3 regions of the Oceanobacillus longus genome follow, and region 1 is predicted to be linked to each of the others. Evidence: riboswitches for the same ligand, from Rfam matches in the RefSeq annotation. Region 1 holds a riboswitch; each other region holds the start of a gene.
The links. Region 1 has a riboswitch for S-adenosylmethionine ahead of ACFOUV_RS07250 (sodium:solute symporter family protein). Riboswitches for the same ligand answer to the same signal wherever they lie in the genome.
Positions count from the first base shown of each region.

Region 2: another riboswitch for S-adenosylmethionine. It lies ahead of ACFOUV_RS13830 (methionine ABC transporter ATP-binding protein); the one in region 1 lies ahead of ACFOUV_RS07250 (sodium:solute symporter family protein).
Region 3: another riboswitch for S-adenosylmethionine. It lies ahead of ACFOUV_RS00900 (MetQ/NlpA family ABC transporter substrate-binding protein); the one in region 1 lies ahead of ACFOUV_RS07250 (sodium:solute symporter family protein).

Region 1 is NZ_JBHSAO010000004.1:127,737-132,756, reverse strand. It holds gene ACFOUV_RS07260 (phosphodiester glycosidase family protein) at 1-1,162, shown strand, start outside; gene ACFOUV_RS07255 (SDR family NAD(P)-dependent oxidoreductase) at 1,404-2,174, shown strand; SAM riboswitch class I at 2,536-2,640, shown strand; gene ACFOUV_RS07250 (sodium:solute symporter family protein) at 2,773-4,383, shown strand; gene ACFOUV_RS07245 (TRAP transporter substrate-binding protein) at 4,740-5,020, shown strand, end outside.
Region 2 is NZ_JBHSAO010000010.1:105,997-111,016, forward strand. It holds gene brnQ (branched-chain amino acid transport system II carrier protein) at 1-1,290, opposite strand, end outside; gene ACFOUV_RS13825 (pyridoxal phosphate-dependent aminotransferase) at 1,562-2,731, shown strand; SAM riboswitch class I at 2,851-2,961, shown strand; gene ACFOUV_RS13830 (methionine ABC transporter ATP-binding protein) at 3,092-4,117, shown strand; gene ACFOUV_RS13835 (methionine ABC transporter permease) at 4,110-4,772, shown strand; gene ACFOUV_RS13840 (alpha-hydroxy acid oxidase) at 4,806-5,020, shown strand, end outside.
Region 3 is NZ_JBHSAO010000001.1:189,593-194,612, reverse strand. It holds gene ACFOUV_RS00910 (CaiB/BaiF CoA transferase family protein) at 1-886, opposite strand, end outside; gene ACFOUV_RS00905 (enoyl-CoA hydratase/isomerase family protein) at 993-1,769, opposite strand; gene ACFOUV_RS00900 (MetQ/NlpA family ABC transporter substrate-binding protein) at 1,891-2,709, opposite strand; SAM riboswitch class I at 2,796-2,907, opposite strand; gene ACFOUV_RS00895 (gluconate:H+ symporter) at 3,320-4,672, opposite strand; gene ACFOUV_RS00890 (zinc-binding alcohol dehydrogenase family protein) at 4,764-5,020, opposite strand, start outside.

The DNA.
Region 1 (5,020 bases):
ATCTGATCCATTGATTATCCAAAATGATTCAATAGGCAATGATCGTTGGAAATTTGCAGTGCTTACTGACAGCCAATTTACAGCGGCAGCTCCAAACAGTAATCAAGTAGAAATGGCAAGAGAATCCCTTCGCCAGATTGTCGCCGAAGATCCTGAATTTCTGGTTATCAACGGGGACCTTGTTGATACAGCATGGAAAGAGGATTTTGAGTTTGCAAAACAGATTTTAGAGGAAGAAGTAGGAGATGAGATTCCAATCTACTATATTCCTGGTAACCACGAAATTGCAGGTTCAGGGAATTTGGATAACTTTTTAGAAGTATTTGAGGAAAACCGTTATAGCTTTGACCATAATGGTACAAGATTTATTTTACTGGACACATCAACAGGAAGCTTACGAACGAGTGATTTTGACCAAATGATTGAATTGAAAGAATCTCTGGATGATGCTGCATCGGATCCTACTATTAAAAATGTGACGGTTATCGGTCACCATCCAACACGTGATCCATTACCAACAGAAAATAGTCAGCTATCTGATCGTAAAGAGGCTGATCTGTTGGAAAAATGGCTCACTGAATTCCGTCAAGAATCAAATGGAAAAGGGGCCATGTATATGAGTGGTCATGCCCACACTGTAAATCTGGAACGTGTAGAAGGTGTTCCATATATGGTTACAGGACCTGCTGGGAAGGCTCCTTATGGGGCAGCAGATAATGGCGGTTTCTATTCATGGACATTATTTGGAATCGATCCTACAGCTGTACCTGATAAGTCAAATGGTCCAGACAGAGCAGCAGAGAAAAGCAATGTGAAGGGAACAGAATGGATTCAGGCAGAGGTTCGTCCACTGCTGGGATCAGTCACACTGCACGCACCTGAATCTGTTGCGATCGGTGAAACCATTTCAATTGATGCAACTGGCCATCAAGCTGGAAATCTGGATTTTCCTTTACGCTATCCAGCATCTGTAACTTGGGAAGGAAGCAGTAATGTCTATATTGGCTCCGGAAAAGCAGCTGAACAAGCTGAAAAGTCCGGGAGCTATGCAGCTGTTTTCAATCCAGCAGATGGAAAGCTTCAAACATTGAAAGCTGGAGAAATTACATTAAAAGTAACATCAAATAACGTAAGTGGTGAGCAGCAAATTACGATTCAATAGAAATATATTTTTAATGAAAAAATGAGGAAAGATTGCAAAACATACGAAGCGGGAGGAGAAGATGCTTTCGGGGATATAAATGTTATCCCAAAAAATTGCTATGATTATCGGGGGTACTTATTCCAAAAATAAATTTGGACAATAATCCTGCCTCAGTTTCTCCATGAGCTTTTAATTTGTCCTAGTAATTTATGACTAGTATAATAGGATTGTAAACGTAATCATAGGAGGAGGAATTTAAATGGGTAGATTAGATAATAAAGTTGCAGTAATTACTGGCGGTGCTGGTGGTATAGGTAAGGTAACAGCAGAAAAGTTTTTGAAAGAAGGGGCTAAGGTCGTTTTAGTAGACTTATTCAAAGAGCCATTGGAGGAAGCGAAGAATGAACTTAAATCATTCGGTGAAGTATTAACGATTGAGGCAGATGTCTCCAAAGAAGATGATGTAAAGAAGTACGTTAAAGAGACGGTTGAGCAATTCGGAAAAGTCGACGTTTTCTTTAATAATGCAGGTATTGAAGGGAAAATTGCTCTATTAACTGATTTAGATGTGGAAGATTTTGATAAAGTAATCAATGTAAATGTCCGAGGAGTATTTTTAGGGTTGAAGCATGTATTGCCAGTCATGAGAGAGCAGGGACATGGTAGTGTAATTAACACTTCGTCTGGAGCCGGATTGATGGGTACTCCTAACCAAATTGCATACGGTGCTTCCAAGCACGCGGTGACGGGAATGACTAAAACTGCTGCATTGGAAATTGCAGATGCAAATGTTCGAGTAAATTCGATTCACCCATCACCAGTAAATACGAGAATGATGCGTTCCATTGAAGAAGGAACACTTCCTGGAAAGGGTGCAGAAGCAAAAGAAGCATTTACTCAAATCATCCCACTTGGACGCTACGGAGAGTCGGAAGATATGGCAAATCTGGTTCTGTTCCTTGCTTCAGATGAGAGTGCATTCATCACTGGTTCACAATATCGAATTGACGGTGGACTAGGTGCTAAATAGTTTGATAGATTATTATCTGTAGTATAGGAGTGGAGTATACTAAAGTAGTATATTTCCCTCCTGATTATGAAAGAAGGTTACCATTTCGTTCAATAAGTGGTAACCTTCTTTCTATTTAATTTACTCTTCTATTCTAAACTTCCCGACCTGTTCTCGCCCATAGCGTAATTTTCAACACCTGCTGAAGAAATAGCAAACGGAAATTTCTCCAATGGAAGCGTAGGGACGGTTCTCCTGCTTCCTTTTAGTTATATAGGAAGCAAAAGAACCGTCCTCGTGCTTCCCCGCTTCATATGCGACTAAATAATGATTGACTTTTTGAGCAGAACAGGGTAACTTATATAAAAATACATAAACGTACTTCTTATCAAGAGAGGTGGAGGGAAATGGCCCTTTGATACCTCGGCAGCGGGCTCGTAATGAGTACTGTGCCAATTCCGTCAGACAGTTGTCTGAAAGATAAGAAGAGGACATCGGATATTTCCACCCTCTTCTTATTATAGAAGGGGGTTTTTATTTTGGTTTAACAACCATAAATCTTTATATCTTAAAGTTGAGTATTACAATATGTTTAATAATAAAAAAAGGAGTTGTTAATATGACAGAATACGGTGTGTGGATTATTATTTTAGCAGTAGGATATACGTTTGCACTTATAGTAGCAGGGCAAATTGCAAAGCGGCGATTGACTAAAAAAGACAGTTATTTTGTAGGGAACCGAAATTTTAACAAATGGATTGTTGCATTTTGTATTACTGGATTATTTTCCGGTTCGACATTTATATCGATTCTGGAGCTATCTTACTTAAGTGGTATTTCCGCGATTTGGTATGGGATGGCAGAAATGGTTCAAATCTTTATTATCGCGTTACTGATCATCCGATCTTTCCGGAAAAAAATGCTTGTAACTGTTTCCGGCCTAATTGGTGATAAATTTGGGAGAACAGCAAAAGGGTTATCCGGTGCCATTACTGCATTTGCCTTTCCGATGTGGTCGGTTGCGACTGCGATTGCATTTGCTTCTGCTTTCCATGTATTCACTGGGATTTCCCTGAGTTTGTCTGTAGCCTTTACTGCCATCTTGCTTTTCATTTATTTGCAGGCTGGCGGTATGTGGTCCATTGCCTTTACACAGACAATGAATATGGTTTTGTTTGGCTTGATGATAGCGATCGGCATTATTGCCTTTTTCATTAATCCGGGAATTTCTGGTTTGGCAGCATTGAATTTGGAGCGTCCTGAAATGTTTGATTTTGGAAGCGTTGGTTTGCAAGTAATTGTCGTCTGGTTCGGTACTTTTCTCGTAAATGTCATTCTGGCACAGGCGGCTTTTCAGATGGCACTTTCATCCCGAACACCGGAAGAGGGACAGAAAGGCTTGATTATGGCTGGTTTTATGGCGATTCCTTTTATTGTTGGTGGTGTTCTATTCGGAATATCGGCAGCGGTAGTTGTGCCGAATGCATCGACAGGTCTCATTGCAATTCCGCTGTACCTGATGGAGGTCCTGCCTGCTCCACTCGTAGGTTTATTCTTTCTCGGAGTTTGGGGTTGTGCGCTCGGATGGGGTGGTCCATGCCAGTTCTCGGGTGCAACTAGTTTAGGGCGTGATGTTGGTAGTGCTATCAAGCCGACCGCATCCGGAGATCAACTTATCAAATATACAAAAATATCTTTATTGCTTTTAACCGGACTTATGATCCTATTTGGTTTATTGCGTACAGAGCAATCGGCATGGTGGAATGTGTTTGCCTGGACGATTAGAAACAGTGCAACGTTCGCACCGGTTGTAGCAGCCTTATTCTGGCCAGTCGTGACAAAACGTGCAGTTGTTGCATCCTTGTTTACAGGCTTTACAAGCGGTTTACTGTGGTATTACTTGGGCGGGTGGAATCCCCAAGAGTTTTATATGAATATACATCCCGTTTGGGTCGGAAGTTCCATTAACATCCTAACGATCACATTGGTGACACTTACCGATAACAAATCAGAATGGAATTTTAGAAAAACAGACAGATTTGGCTATTTAGCGTTGACTACAGGTCTCTTATTTACGATTATAAATGTCCTCTATTTTCAGACGTTCTATCAAAATGGATTATTCGGTTTATTTATGTTTGCGGCTATTTTGTGTTATTTTATTGCGGCGATAAGGTTTGTTCGCCCAGCTGAAGCGCGCGCTTTTCGGAGGGAGACTGCTGCGGTTTAATTTAACTGTTGTTGTTTTTTGTTGGTGAAAGGAAATTGATTTATAATAGATGGATTTTTATTGAAGATTTACAACCAAAAGAATAGCAGCTGAAAAATAATAATATAGAAAAAACTAAAGGCTCTCACGTTGTGTATCATGCACAATATGAGAGCCTCTTTTTTAATGCTAGGAAGCACGGGGACGGTTCTCCTGCTTCCTTTTTGTTATATAGGAAGCAAAAGAACCGTCCCCAAGCTTCCGAATTCTGATAGTTTGAAAAATTGTTGTTTACTAAATTGTTTTGCTATGGTATGATTTTTTTAATTTGCTGTTGTCGTTTTTCGACAATATTCGCGTAAAAAGGGGGGTCCATCATGAAGTATTATTTAATTTTTATGCTAACTATTATTGCTCTACTTATTTCAGGATGTGGAGATTCGGTAGCGAGTTCAAAAGAGGAAAAGTTATCACTTGTCTTCGCAACTACGATGGATGATTCAGGTATCGATAAAGATATCAAGGACTTTTTCGGTAATAAAATAACTGAATTGAGTGACGATTCTATGGAGATCGAATTTTTCATGGCTGGTCAATTAGGTGGAGAGCGTGAGGCTTTAGAACAAATGAACATGGGTGAAATTGATATCGGGTACAG
Region 2 (5,020 bases), on a different contig from region 1:
TGCCGGCAGCAACCATCCAAGACCTTGATCGTAGAATGGAAGAACCTGTTCATAGAAGGACACTACTGGTTTCATCCAGCTAAAGTAATCCATACCAAGTGAATCACATAATGCTTTCAATCCATCAAAAATACTAATCAAGAATGTAACTGCAGTGGTTGCAACATAAACAACTCTCGCATGATTAAACAATGGTGAAATAAATGTAAGCAACATGAGTACGATTGCTAATGGATATAGGAACATTAATACCGGTATCGAATAAGTGATAATATTTGCCAATCCAAAGTTTGCAATTACAAAAGTTAATGTGGAGAAGAACACAACTAACACTTTATAGCTTATTTTTGGAAGTAGTGTATGGAAATATTCAGCATTTGCTGTAATTAACCCGATTGCCGTTGTTAAACAGGCCAATGTTATGACAATAGCCATCATAATTGATCCAAACATTCCAAAGTAATGGGATGCCGCACCACTCAGTACCGGGCCACCTGTATCAAATAAACCTAGAACACTAGTACTTGTTGCTCCTAGGTAAGCAATACCAACATAAATAATTCCAAGAAGTGAAATTGCAATAACTCCTGACTTAGCTGTTGCCCTAAGAATTTCTCCTTTAGAAGTAATCCCTAGCGACCGTATGACATTTATAACGATAATACCAAATACAAGGGAAGCCAATGCATCCATCGTATTATATCCTTCTAGGAATCCGCCCATAAATGCTCCACTTTGATATGCTTCTTGTGGTGCCTGAATCGAACCCATTGGATTAAATAATGCAACCAGCAAGAGAACTACAAGCAATACGACAAGAAATGGTGCCAATAATTTACCTACGTTATCAACGATTTTCGCTGGAAATAAGGAGAATAAAAGAGCAATGGCAAAAAAGATAATGGTAAAAATAAGCAATACCGTTTGTTGTGACCCCTCACTCACAAATGGAGCGATCCCTACTTCGAACGCTACTGTTCCAGTCCTAGGAGCAGCGAAGAACGGTCCAATTGTCAGATAAAGCAATGCAGTGAAGAAGATACCATATATCGGATGCACCCTGCCGGCAAGTTCCTGCAAGTTTCGGCTGCCCGAGAAGCCCATTGCCAAAATCCCTAGTAATGGAAGTCCTACACCAGTAATTAAAAACCCAAATGCCGCTGGCCATAAATTGGTTCCTGCGTTTTGACCTAATTGAGCTGGGAAAATTAAATTGCCCGCTCCAAAGAATAATGCAAATAACATAAATCCGATTGCCATATAAGAAGAAAAAGGTAGCTTGTCCTTCATAAGTTGTTCCCCCTTGTTGTAAGCTCAAATACTTTATTAAATTTTCAAAATATTTAATGAGCTGTGTGTAATGTCTCAATGAAGATATCATACTACCTTCTTCAACAAAATGCAATATATCGCAGGAAATTTATGTGACAATTTTTGTAAATTAAACAAAGCATTCCTGTTGGATATTCATATAATAATATGTTCTACTATACACATATGTTATATAAGGATATAATATTTAGATAATTATTTGAACTAATTGTAAATGAGGTGTTTTATGATGGAAGTTTCTAATCGTTTAAATAAACTACCTTCCCAATTCTTTGCAACCTTGGTGAAAAAAGTTGCTGTAGCAGTTTCTGAAGGACGGGATGTGATTAATCTTGGCCAGGGGAATCCGGATCAACCAACCCCGAAGCATATTGTCCAGGCATTGCAAAAATCGGTTGAAAATCCAGATACACATAAATATTCACCATTTAGAGGCACCGATGAATTTAAGCAAGCAGCAGCTGATTTTTATAAAAGGGAATACAATGTAGATCTTGACCCCGACTTAGAGATTGCTGTTTTATTTGGTACAAAAATCGGTTTAGTTGAATTACCCTTGGCCTTAATGAATGAGGGTGACCTGCTTCTACTTCCCGATCCCGGTTATCCTGATTATTTGTCTGGTGTAGGTATAGCTAATGTCACCTATGATACGATGCCTTTACATAGTGAACAAGGATTTTTGCCTGACTATAAAAAACTAACCGATAAACAGAAAGAAAAGGCGAAACTACTTTACTTAAACTACCCGAACAACCCAACCGGAGCAACAGCATCTGTTGCATTTTTTGATGAAACTGTTGAATTGGCAAAATGTAATAACATAGGTATTGTTCATGATTTTGCCTATGGCGCTATTGGATTTGATGGTGATAAACCAGTCAGTTTCATGCAGGCAGAGGATGCAAAAGAAGTTGGAATTGAACTGTATACATTATCAAAAACCTATAATATGGCTGGATGGCGGGTAGGTTTTGCTGTAGGTAATGCAAAAATGATTGAAGCGATCAATCTTTTACAGGATCACTTATTTGTAAGTATCTTCCCAGCGCTTCAACATGCAGCAGCAACTGCTTTATCTAGTAGTCAGGAATGTGTCGATGATCTGGTTAACTTATATGAAGGTAGACGTAACACATTGATTACTGAATGTAATCGAATCGGGTGGAAAGTAAACGCACCAAAAGGGTCCTTCTTTGCCTGGCTCCCAGTACCGGAGGAATTTCAAAGCGAGGAATTTGCAGACTATCTGTTGGCAAAAGCAGATGTCGCAGTTGCAGCTGGAAATGGTTTTGGAACGTATGGAGAGGGATACGTACGAATTGGATTACTTGTCGATGAAGCGCGCATCATAGAAGCCATCTCCAGAATTGAGAAGCTAAATATATTTAATCCATAACCTTTTGATAATAAGGATGTTTTAATGGAATATCCTTTTTTCAAAATAAGTATTGACGAAATGATTGATATAATGTAACTTTATCTAATAACTCGAAACAAACAAATAAATAAATAAATCTCTTATCAAGAGTAGCTGAGGGACTGGCCCGTTGATGCTCGGCAACCTTTATGTGTTATACATAGAAAGGTGCTAAATCCAGCAAAACATTACGTTTTGGAAGATGAGAGAGGAACGTGAATTTATAATTTACTAGCCTCTCTTATAATGAGAGGCTTTTTTGAATTAAAGGGTAAGGAATACTAAAAATAGAGGTCTTCATCAGGATGCCAGCCTCTTTTGAAAGGAATGTTTACATATATGATTAAACTAAACAACATCACGAAAGTATTTCCTTCTAAAAATGGAGTTGTTAAAGCGCTAAATGACGTTAATCTTCACGTGAAGAAGGGCGAAATTCACGGTGTAATTGGTTATAGTGGAGCAGGTAAAAGTACCTTGATTCGTTGTGTTAATTTACTTGAGAAACCAACCAGTGGCACTGTTTCCATAAACGGAGTAGAAATGACCTCAATGTCCCAGGAAAAATTACGAAAAACGCGGCAAAAAATCGGTATGATTTTTCAACACTTTAATCTGCTGAAAACGGCCACGGTATATGATAATATCGCAATTCCACTTAAGCTTCTTGGCTATGACAAAAAAGAGGTTGAGACCCGTGTAGATAAATATTTGGGTATTGTTGACTTATTAGAAAAAAAACATACGTATCCTTCTCAATTATCAGGAGGACAAAAACAACGTGTTGCGATTGCAAGAGCATTATCACAGGAACCACAAATCCTACTCAGTGATGAAGCAACAAGTGCACTTGATCCAGAAACAACAAATTCCATTCTCGATTTACTTTTAAAAATTAACGAAGAGCTTGGAATAACGATACTACTCATCACTCACGAAATGAATGTCATTCAAAAAATCTGTGATTATGTATATGTGATAGAAAATGGGGATTTGATTGAACAAGGAACAGCAATTAATCTATTTACTAACCCGAAAGAAAAAACGACAAAGAAATTTTTAAATACAATCTCACAACGGAAGTTATCTGATAGCTTAATAGAGCAGCTTAAATTAAACGGTACGGTTACAAGATTGACATTTATCGGCGAAAATACCGGACAACCCTTGCTTGCTCAACTGAGCCATCGATTTAAAGTAGAACCAAATATATTAACAGCCAATATTATGGAACTGAAAAACGGAATTGTAGGAAACCTGGTCATACATCTAGTCGGAGAGTCTCAAGAAGTTGCAAATGCTTTGAAATTTTTAGACGATAACGGTGTATCCACAGAAGAATTGGAGGGGAAAACAAATGAATGAGTTTATCGAACAGTGGTTTCCCATTATATCTGAAGCAGTTGTAGAGACGTTTCAAATGGTACTTATTTCCCTCTTCTTTGCCATTCTGATTGGAGTACCTTTAGCTATATTATTAATTCTAACCAGACCTGGACAATCATTGGAGAATAGATGGATTTATCAAATACTGAATTTATTTATTAATGTTATTCGATCTGTTCCATTTATTATTTTGCTGTTTTTTATTCTGCCATTTACAAAACTGCTAGTCGGAACAACTATTGGAGTGAAGGGTGTTATCGTACCTTTGGTTATCAATGCCGCCCCATATATTGCGAGGTTAATTGAATCTGCATTACTTGATGTGGATAACGGTGTAATTGAAGCCTATAAAGCAATGGGTATCAAAACCAGACAAATTATCTGGAATGTTATGTTAAGAGAGGCAAGACCAGCTATTATTTTGGGGCTGACAATTGCCACGGTTAGCTTAATTGGAGCTACAGCAATGGCAGGCCTTGTTGGTGCTGGTGGTCTCGGTGACTTAGCTTATCGTTTTGGACATCTTCGCTATGAAGTGGATGTTATGTACGTGACTGTCTTTATTTTAATTATCATCGTACAAGGTATCCAATCCATTGGAAATAGACTAGCAGCAAGATTGAAAAAAGATTGATGCTCTTGATTATACTTTGATGAGGTGACTATTTTGACAATCAATAATATAGAAGATTCCTTTATACAACAGATTGTTTCATCCGAAGCCTTCCCACTTAATTTTTCTGATCTTGAATCAGCCGCAAGTAAGGTAATACCTAAAGCGGCATTTGGCTACATACGGTCAGGTGCAGGCGGAGAGGAAACATTAAGGATAAATACAACAGACTTTAATAAGTTGTCTATCGTGCCGAGGTATTTAAATGA
Region 3 (5,020 bases), on a different contig from region 1:
TTGTAAGTACATTTTCAATTTCGGCCTCAAGCTCTACTACATTTTCCGCACGGATACTGTTTGTTAAAAAGCGCTGCTCTTGGGTCCATTCCGGTTTATGAAGCACGTGCCGGCATAAATTCTCCCAGAGCTTCTGATTTCCTGCACCGATTAAGATAAAGCCGTCTTTTGTTTTAAACCCTTGATAAGGAGCGGAAACACGGTGTGCCGTTCCGTTTCGCTGTGCAACTTCCCCTTTACCAAAGTAAGCGGCAGCCTCCCAAACGGTCCATGCGAGTCCAGAGTCAACGAGAGAAATATCAATATATTGGCCTTTTCCGCCTTTTAAACGATGAATGTAAGCGGTGAGTATGGACTGGATTGCAGTCTCTGCTGCAGCAATATCGTGAATCGCAATTCCAACTTTAGCAGGTTTTCCTTCTTTATCGCCAGTCATATCAATTAACCCGGAAAGGCCTTGTGCCATAATATCAAATCCACCTTTATTCCGATAAGGTCCTGTTTGCCCGTAACCAGAGATGGAGCAATAGATCAGGTTTGGATTGATTACTTTTAAATGGTCATAATCAATGCCAAGCTTCTTCGTTACGCCGGGTCGATAGTTTTCAACAATAACATCAGCGTCCTTGATAAGCTCATAGAAAACATTTAGCCCTTCTTCTGTTTTTAAGTTTAAACACATTCCTCTTTTATTCCGATTGACCATCATGTACATATAGCTTTCTTCATGAATATAGGGCCCCATTGTCCGGGTATCATCGCCTTTTGGATATTTCTCTACTTTAATGACATCTGCGCCCATATCACCTAATACCATCGTACAATAAGGTCCTGCTAAAACTTGTGATAAATCAATTACCTTCATGCCTTTTAATGCTTGTTCCATTTTGATGTACTCCTTTATGATTATTTTCTTGTTGTCTAGTTTTCATAAATGCGTGATCAAGAGGAGGATAGGATATTTTGGAAAAAAGAGTCCTCATGAATCACCTTTATAGAAAATTTGGCTTTCTTTTTTCAAGGAAGGCTTGGATTCCTTCTGTATAATCATCGGAGCTATAGGATTCAAGAATAAGATCTGAAATAGCGTCGGACTCTGTGTTTTCTCCATCGGTAATTGCTTGGATTACTTGCTTAATGCCAGAATTTGCAACCGGTGATTTGCTAAGAATCCGATTGGCAAATGCTAGTACTTTGCCTTCGATTTCCTCTTGAGAATATATGTAGTCGATTAAACCAATGGCTTGCGCTTCTTCTGCTGTGAGGAGTTCTGCTGTATAAAGCAATTCCTTTGTTTTAGATGGGCCAATTAAATTGTATAAACGCTTTGTACTTGCTAAGTTATATACGATGCCGATGTTCGCAGAGGTTATGCCAACCTTACTGCCTGACGTTGCAAACCGGAAATCACATGCGTTCGCAAGCTCCAGACCACCACCGATTGCCAGTGTTTGGATAAGGGCAATCGTCGGCCTCGGAAACCGATATAGTTTTTCAATGGCTCCAAGTGCGAAATCATTATATGCTTTTGCTTTCTTCGCATGCAGGCGGACTTCGAGAAACTCACTAATATCAGCGCCAGCGGAAAAGGCTGTTTCATCCACCCCACGGACAATTAAGAGTTTGATTGTCTCATCCTGTTTCAGATCATCAAGTAATTCTTCGAGCCTTTGAAACATGGCAAGGTTGAAGCAATTCTTTTTTTGTGGACGGTTAATGATTATCGTTGCAATCGCGCCATCCTTTTCAATATAAAGTTCATGTGACATGCGTAATCCCTCCAATTTAATCTTTTTCAATCGTGCTGCAAGTCGGTTTTCGAGCGATTGAATCCCTTTCGAAAAAGAATGCTGCTCCAAATACGCAACATTCTTCTTTTCTTATTTATCCTTATTCATCCCAACTTGCAAGTACTGAACCTTGAAATTCTTCTTCGATAAATGCTTTCACTTTATCGGATTGATACGCATTTACGAATTTTTCAATCACTGGATCATTTTCATTTTCTGCACGTACAACAATAAAGTTAACATATGGTGAGTTGGTTGATTCCAATAGAATAGAATTCTCTTTTGGATTTATTCCCGCCCCTAAAGCGAAATTTGTATTAATTGCAGCTGCATCAACCTCGCTTAGTTGATTTGGAATTTGCGCAGCATCTAATTCGATAAACTCCAGGTTTTTCGGATTATCTACAATATCATAAATCGAAGCTGTTTCTTCTTTGCCTTCTTCTAATGTAATTATCCCAGCTTCTTCTAATATAAATAGTGCGCGTCCACCGTTTGTTGGGTCATTTGGTAATCCAAATTTTGCACCATCCGGAAGATCCTCGATGCTTTCATAGGTTTCCGAATAAACACCCATAGGATTTAGAATGGTTTTACCAACAGGGACTAAATCTGTCTCATGATCTTCATTAAATTGATCTAAGAAAGGTCCATGTTGATAACTATTCGTATCCAAATCCCCTTCTGATAATGCGGAGTTCGGTAGCACATAATCGGAAAACACCTTCACTTCAACATCCAGTCCGTTTTCAGCAGCAACTTCAGCAGCGACTTCTACGATTTGCTCGTGTGGACCAGCAGTTACGCCGACAACTAATTTATCTTCACTTATTGTAGAGCTGTCAGATGTATCATCTCCACAAGCAGCAAGTACGCCAACTAGTAAAATAATCGATAAGATAAATCCTAACTTCTTCATTGCATTTCCCCCTTGTTGTAAGTCACTGATAATAGAAAAGCCTCTCTTATAAGAAAGAGAGGCTTGTAAAATTCTACAGGGATCCTCTCTCATCTTTCAAAACATTACGTTTTGCAGGATTTAGCACCTTACTATGCTGTAACGCATAAAGGTTGCCGAGCTTCAACGGGCCAGTCCCTCAGCTACTCTTGATAAGAGATTTTTACTATTCGATTATCAATTCTATCTATTTAAATTACCGTATAATTCTAATTGCGTCAATACTTATTTTATTTTCTGTTTCATTTCTTTTGTGATTCCATAAGAACAAAAGCGTAAGCGCCCGGTTAGCGACGTATGGACTGGACTGAGCCGTAGGAGATAAGGGAAACACGGTGAGCGTATGCGAACCGATGTTGACTTATCTTACGGAGGTGAGGGAAACACGGTGAGCGTATGCGAACCGATGTTGACTTATCTTACGGAGGTGAGGGAAGTCCAATAGTCATTGGGCGCTGGAGCTGGACGTGGCTGTTTCTGTGTATTTACGTTATCTACAACATACAATTTTATAATTTCCTAAACAATCAAAAAACCGAGCAGTGACAGGCACTGTTCGGTTACAAAGTTACTATACAAACAAGCTTAAAAGTAGTACAAATGCAAGACCACTAACAGAGATAATCGTTTCTAAGACGGTCCATGTGGCAAATGTTTCCTTCATCGACAAACCAAATGATTCTTTAACAATCCAAAAACCTGTATCATTAACATGAGAAGCTATAATACTACCAGCACCTGTAGCCAATACCATTAATGCTAGGTTAACATCTGAATCAGCCACCATTGGTAGAACCAACCCTGCTGTCGTTAATGCTGATACTGTTGCTGATCCTTGTGCTAGTCTTATAATAGCTGCAATTAACCAAGCAAGCAGTAATGGTGAAATGGTACTTCCTTCAAAAACTTCAGCGACATAATCGCCTACTCCACCATCCATCAAAACTTCTTTCAGTGAGCCACTTACACCAAGAATTAGTAATAGCATACCAATAGCTTTTACTGAGCTCTCCGCTGATTCCATAAGATCTGTCATTGGAATCTTACGGGCAATACCCATCGTATAAATAGAAAGTAATACAGAAAGCAGCATTACCATGGAAGGAGTTCCTAAAGTCGCAATAATATCAAAGAATAAATTGTCATCCATTCCGACAGTATCCTTTATAAGGGTGAAGATCGTTGAAAGACCCATCAAAATAACTGGGAATAATGCTGTAAATGCACTTATAGCAAAACTCGGCGTATCTTCCAATTTATATTGTTTCGCATCACCAAGTTTCGCAATGCTTCCCTCACCGGCTTTCTCAAAAGCTGCAGGGACCATTTTTCTTGCATATTTCGTAAATAACGGACCCGCAATAAGAATAGTCGGAATCGCAATAATAAATCCGTATAATAATACCATTCCTATATTGGCTCCATATTGATCAGCAATAACTGTTGGACCAGGATGTGGCGGTAGAAATGCATGGGTTACAGACAATGCTGTAGCCATTGGAAGACCCAACCATAGAAATGATATATTTGTTTGTTTAGCAATCTGGTAAATGATAGGAATTAATAATACTAGACCTACTTCAAAGAACAGCGCTATACCGAGAATAAATGCGGTTAAAATAACTGCCCATTGCACTCTTTTCTCGCCAAATTTTGCAATTAAAGTCATTGCAATCCGCTGTGCCCCGCCTGCGTCTGCGATTAATTTACCAAGAATGGCACCAAATCCAAAAATTAATCCTGTGCTCGCCAATGTGCTTCCAAGACCAGCCTCAATGGACCCCATAATCTCATTTACTGGCATTCCAAGTGCGAGGCCAAGTAAGAATGAAACAACCACCAATGTAATAAACGTATTAATTTTAAACTTCATTATCATAATTAATAGAAGTAAAATACCCAATGCAGTAATAAGTAATGGCATGACTTTCTCTCCCTTTTCTCTTTAAATGTAACGTTCGTATTCTCCTAAACTTTTGTAATTCTAATAGACGAAGTACGTTTGAATTATGTTTCTAAAACTCTATAACAGCTTTTCTAACTTTATCTGGGTTCTTTTCAATAAATTCAAATGCTTCTTTAACTTGATCGACTTGGAATCGATGCGTTACCAGGCCGTTATGAGTTAATTTCTTTGCATTAATCAGTTCCACTACTTTTGAAAATTGATTGGTTTGTAGTCTTGAACCTGTAATGGTTAATTCCTTTTTAGTGATATGCATCATTGCAATCGATGAAGGCGTTTCATTAAAGCCAAGTGTTACGACATTTC